DNA from 2 places in the Pseudalkalibacillus sp. Hm43 genome. Region 2 is predicted to be linked to the other one. Evidence: riboswitches for the same ligand, from Rfam matches in the RefSeq annotation. Region 2 holds a riboswitch; the other holds the start of a gene.
The links. A riboswitch is a leader RNA that binds a small molecule or an ion and turns the genes downstream of it on or off. The one in region 2 is predicted to bind lysine.

Region 1 (3,178 bases), 110 kb from region 2:
GCTTCTAATTCATCTTCCTCCCATGGATTAGCCCAGAAATGATGATAATCGAATACGAAACACAACGAATGAGCACGGCAAACATCGAGTGTTTCTCTCGATGTGTAAGTTTTATCATCGTTCTCAAGCGTGACCTGTGTTTTGACTTTCGGATCCAACTGCTCAATATTCTGATGAAATCGTTCGAGGGCAGTTTCCTTGTCTCCGTATACGCCACCGACATGGATGTTCATGTTGGCTTGTTTATGTACCCCCATCATCTTAAGCATTTCATAATGATATTCCATGTCCTTTACTGCATTGCCGGTGACCCGATCATTTGGACTTGTGAAAACCGTATATTGATTAGGATGAAAACTGACACGCAATCCATACTGATGAATTAAATCGCCGATTTCCTTGAATTTGTCCCGAAATGGAGTGATATAATCCCACAAAACCTCTGGATGGGTTGCCAAAGGTACAATAGAAGAGGACAGCCGATACACATGGATGCCTTGAGCGATGTTATAGTAAATCGCGCGCTTCGTATTTTCAATGTTTTGTGCAGTCACTCTTTTCAGCTTATCTTCTCGTTCATCTTTCGAAAGCTTTTTCCAATTCGTAAAGGTAAGTGTGTGTGCAGGAGTAGATTCCCACAAATGAAGCGCAGTCGATACATACCCAAACCGAAGGATCATATATAAAACTCCTTACACAATCAAGATAACGTTATTATTTGCTTCTTCCCTCTCTATATGTGAACGAAAACAGAAATCAATAGAGATTGTCATTTCGTAAAAAGTTTTTATTGTTTCTTTTTCCGGTATTTGATAGAATACAAACAATTAAAATTTCAGGCCACACTTCATGATGAAGTGATGGTAGAGGCGCGGAAACCAATAGTACGTTGCATGAAGAGGTTGAGCTCTTATGAGTGCAATGGAAAGGGGAATTCGCCGAAGCTGGTTCGTGGACTCAACTTTCATCCAGCTGGATCTGCATTGAAGAAATGCAGGGCTGTCATACGACACATCTCCCTGATGTCGTATGGAGGACTATCTCACGCAAGGGAATAAGTGTGGCAGACGTTGAGGATTGACTCTCAAGTCTGACGATTTATTTCAATTCGACCATAACTCCGATCGAGAGGAAAGTGGTTCATTGGAATGTCCGTCACACTTTGATTTGAGTCAATCCTTTTAATTTTTGGCTGTTTCGCAAAACTTTGTTGCTCTTGAAAGCATTTGATTTAGTTGAAGAAACCATCAACCGTATACCCTTGCGTATATAAATTTTTATCAGTGAAAGGAATGGAAGCATGGCACTCATCGTACAGAAATATGGAGGTACCTCCGTTGGGTCCGTTGAAAGAATTCAGAATGTAGCAGAACGCGTCATAGAAACGTATCAGCAAGGGAATGAAGTCGTCGTCGTTGTTTCAGCAATGGGGAAGAGCACAGACCATCTGATTGAACTCGCAAACAACATTTCGGACAGTCCTTCAAAAAGGGAGCTTGATTTACTGGTGTCTACAGGAGAACAAATATCGATGTCCCTACTCGCGATGGCGATTCAGCAACGAGGCTATGATGCTGTGTCACTTACGGGTTGGCAAGCAGGAATCAAAACGGAAGCGGTTCATGGGAATGCCCGTATCATGGATATTGATCCAAAACGGATCAATGGAGAATTAGCTACCGGAAAAATTGTCATTGTCGCTGGATTTCAGGGGATAACAGAGAATGAGGAAATTGCAACGCTAGGTAGAGGTGGTTCCGATACGACAGCGGTCGCGTTGGCGGCTTCATTAAAAGCTGAAAAATGTGAAATATACACAGATGTGACAGGTGTCTTCACGACAGATCCTAGAGTTGTAAAGGGTGCTCGAAAACTCGAAGCGATCTCCTACGATGAAATGCTGGAGTTAGCGAATCTTGGAGCAGGGGTATTGCATCCAAGGTCTGTAGAATTCGCGAAAAACTACGACGTGCCTTTAGAAGTACGATCAAGTATAGATAAAGAAACGGGTACAAGGATAGAGGAGGAAGTAGAAATGGAAGGGAACTTGATGGTAAGAGGGATTGCGTTCGAGGACAACGTGACGAAGGTGACAGTACATGGGTTGCCAGATGGAATGGCGACCTTATCCACACTATTTACGACGTTATCCAATCATCATATCAACGTCGATATCATCATCCAGAATACGAACGGTAATCAATCAACGGATATCTCTTTCTCCGTCGATTCAGTGGCGTTACAAGAGACACTTGAGGTATTAAGTCAGCATCAGAGTCAGTTGAATTTCGAACAAGTATCATATGAAGGGGACCTTGCCAAAGTTTCAATCGTAGGATCTGGTATGATTTCAAACCCTGGAGTTGCGGCAAAAATGTTCGATGTACTCGCAAGAGATCAAATCAAAGTAAAAATGGTCAGCACGTCAGAAATCAAAGTCTCTACGATCGTCGATAGTTCATCGATGATTACTGCGATTGAATGTTTACATGATGCGTTTGAATTGGAAGCACGTAAACCGGTTAGTACCGTTTAACAATTACGTGTTAGAGAAGCCGTCGAAAGAGACGGCTTTTCTTTATGACTTTTTTTGGTGGTATACTTGAATCGTCTACTGAAAAAAGATGAAGGGATGCACGTTTCATGGTGAGAGTATTAATTGCAGACGATGATCCAAACATTCTGGAATTGATTTCATTATATATTGGAAATGAAGGGTACCAGGTCGTGAAAGCGAAGGATGGACAAGATGCGATAGAACAACTGGAAAGTGAACGGATTGATTTGGCGATTATTGATCTTATGATGCCAAAAGTGGATGGTTACGAGTTATGCGAGGAAATCAGACAATACTACAAGATTCCAGTCTTGATGGTCACTGCGAAGGGTGAAACAAAAGATAAAGTGAAAGGGTTCCAATTAGGAACCGACGATTATGTGGTCAAACCTTTCGATCCGTTGGAAATCGTCATGCGAGTGAAAGCTTTATTAAGAAGGTATCAGGTTGAGGCTTCCAATGAGCTGAAAACAAGGAATGTAACGATGAACACCTCAAAAAAAGAAATCCAGGTAGATGGCGAAAGGTTGACTATGCCCCTAAAAGAATTTGAGTTGTTGTATACATTGGCCAGCTATCCAGAACAAATTTTCACAAGAAACCAATTGATTGAACGCATAT
Region 2 (3,178 bases):
ATACGCGGAACAAAAATCCTACTACTTGCCCGAAATGCTTCGCGACGTAATAGCCTGGAAATTAAAAACCCTAGAAAGATAGGCAAAGCGCCAACACGCTTTATTCTGCTATGACATATTCATAGTAAGGAAAAGGAGCGTGAGGAAGATGATTACCGTCACCCCGATTGAGATTGACGGGCATTTGTTTACTGGAGTCACAGTTGCATTACCAAAAACAAATTTCATGTCCATCAGTAACGATAAGGGCTATATCATGTGTGGCGCACTAGATGTCGCCTTACTCAACGAAAAATTAGCAGAGCGCAAAATCATTGCTGGTCGAGCAGTAGGTGTTCGAACACTGGATCAATTGCTGGATGCTCCATTAGAGTCTGTCACACTCGAAGCAGAAGCGCTGGGCATTACAGTTGGTACCACAGGTCGAGAAGCCTTGCTTAAAATGGCTCAATGATGATGTTCCCTTTGAAAATAATAGCGATACAACCCCCGTTCATTGCATACATATAGCAATAGATAGGGGGTATTTTTATGTGGCGGATCCGAAGGCGGGCCCGTGCAAGAGGTCCACTGCCTTTTCAATATGTCTTCATCATTTCGTTCATCATCTTTATCTTGTTGACCGCCCAAGCATTATGGCTCGTCGATCGGGGCATTCAACCTGCGCTCATGAAAATAGCCGAAACGGAAACAGAGGATATCGCGCAATTGGCGATACAGAGTGCGGTCAAAAACCGAATTGTAGACTCTGGAAAACTAGACAACTTAATTGTGAACATCCAAGATAACGATGGGAAAGTCGTTGGTGTGACCACAAATCCACAGGTAGTCAATGAAATCCAAGCTTTAGCGACAGCCAATGTACAAATGCTTTTAGAACAAATTGAACAGGGTAAGAAACCTGATTTCTATCGATTTGCAGATGTCGATGTGGAAAGGGAAAATGAACAACAAGCAGGTATCGTCACCGAGATTCCTCTCGGTCGGGCCACGAACAACTCTTTACTAGCAAACTTGGGGCCAAGTATCCCAGTCCGTTTCCGTGTAATCGGAAGTGTGCAAACCGATTGGGTCGAAGAGACCCAAACTTCTGGTATCAATAATACGAAACTAAGAGGATGGATCCATGTGGTCGTCAAAGTACAAGTCGTCGTACCATTCCAGACAGAAGAAAAAGAAATCAAAACGAACATCATGCTATTGTCCCACTTCATACCTGGTGAGGTGCCAGACTATTATGGTCCGGGTGGTTCGGTTCAGCCGACTGTCCCGATAACGGATAGTAATAAAGATGAGAAAGAGGATAAAAAGCCGGAGTAAACGACTCGAATGGTGCAGCCCTTGTATTATTATAGGAATTCTATTATAATATTACATGGCGCGCAAAGATAATATCATAAACCTTATCATCGGATGAGGTAGTGGAGCAAGGAACAAAAGTAGCCTGATGGGAGTATGACATCAATGATCATCAGCGAAAGGGTTCATTGCCGAAACCAGTTACGATTGTCAATGAATGACTGGTTGGGGTTGCACCGAACAGGTGTATCACTGTCACTATTCGGGAAAGATGGAATAGTGGAGAACTACGTGATCGATGGGGGATAACCGTTACAAAGGTAACGATAGGTTATTTTCTATCTATCGTTACCTTTTTTATTTTTACCTAAAAATGAAAAACCGGTTGTTACATCGATTCTGACTTATTTATAGATAAACTAAGGAGGAACATCGAACCAATGGAAAATACAATATACTCACTAATACCACCATTATTGGCACTCTTGATGGTTGCGCTGACTAGACGCGTGCTGTTGTCACTTGGGACAGGCATCGTCGTTGGTGCGCTTATGTTGAATGATTTTGATATTGCTGCGAGTGGTATGAAAATCTTTGAAATCCTGAGAGGTCTGTTCGTCGTTCAAAACGATGCAGGTGCCTGGGAAGTTAACACATGGAATGTCTTCATCTTATTGTTCTTACTCTTATTAGGTATCATGACGTCACTGATTGCGATTTCCGGGGGAAGTCGTGCATTTGGAGAATGGGCGATCAAAAAAGTGAAGACACGCGTCGGAGCTCAAATCCTGACGATCGTGCTCGGTATCATCATCTTTATTGACGATTACTTCAACTCACTTGCGGTCGGAAACGTCAGTCGTCCATTGACGGATCGTCATCGCATCTCACGCGCCAAGCTTGCGTACTATATCGATTCCACAGCTGCGCCAGTCTGTGTCATCTCTCCTGTATCCAGCTGGGGAGCGTACATCATCGGATTGATTGGAAGCATACTAGCTACACATCAAGTTGCTGATTACGGAGCACTAGAGGCATTCATCAGAATGATTCCGATGAATATTTATGCGCTAGCTGCGTTGCTTCTCGTATTTGCGACTGCTCTTTTCAACATCAACCTCTTCTCAATGAAGACGCATGAAGAGCGTGCGATTAAGGAAGGGCAAGTATTAGATCCTGAGAACAAAGCTGTTCCTGGTGAGCAAACTGGACTGCCCGAAAGTGATCGCGGAAAAGTCGGTGACTTGATCTGGCCGATCATCGCACTCATCGTCGGGACAGTTGCAGCAATGCTTTACACAGGTGCCCAGGCGACTGAAGGAGATGTGACTTTGCTTTCCATGTTTGAAAACACAGACGTGGCGAAGTCCCTTGTGTATGGTGGATTGTTCGGATTGGCTGTCACTGTCGTCTTGTTCTTGATGAAACAACTGCCTGGTAAGCATTTCGGCATAGGGATCTGGAAAGGTATTCAATCCATGTTGCCGGCTATCTATATTTTGATTTTTGCATGGGTGATTGTTGCAATCATCGATGAAATCGGCACAGGTAAATATCTTGCTGGTATCGTTGACGGTAATATCAACCTGGCATTCTTACCAGTCCTCTTGTTTTTGATAGCAGGCATCATGGCATTTGCGACTGGAACGTCATGGGGAACGTTCGGCGTCATGCTTCCGATTGCTGGGGAGATTGCTGCAGCAACGGACATTACGTACCTACTACCAGTCCTTGCGGCTGTTCTAGCTGGCTCCGTATTTGGAGACCACTGTTCACCGATTTCCGATACGACCATCTTGTCATCAACAGGTGCGGGAAGTAATCACATCGACCACGTTATGACGCAATTGCCATATGCAATCCTGGCAGCGGTCATCAG

Region 1: another riboswitch for lysine. It lies ahead of ACXQIQ_RS16860 (aspartate kinase); the one in region 2 lies ahead of ACXQIQ_RS16310 (Na+/H+ antiporter NhaC family protein).

What each region holds. Positions count from the first base shown of each region.
Region 1 is NZ_CM135129.1:3,241,997-3,245,174, forward strand. Features, by position in the region: gene uvsE (UV DNA damage repair endonuclease UvsE) at 1-680, opposite strand, end outside; lysine riboswitch at 857-1,048, shown strand; gene ACXQIQ_RS16860 (aspartate kinase) at 1,301-2,536, shown strand; gene ACXQIQ_RS16865 (response regulator transcription factor) at 2,644-3,178, shown strand, end outside.
Region 2 is NZ_CM135129.1:3,134,059-3,137,236, forward strand. Features, by position in the region: gene ACXQIQ_RS16295 (bifunctional metallophosphatase/5'-nucleotidase) at 1-82, shown strand, start outside; gene ACXQIQ_RS16300 (YunC family protein) at 149-454, shown strand; gene yunB (sporulation protein YunB) at 532-1,320, shown strand; lysine riboswitch at 1,412-1,597, shown strand; gene ACXQIQ_RS16310 (Na+/H+ antiporter NhaC family protein) at 1,740-3,178, shown strand, end outside.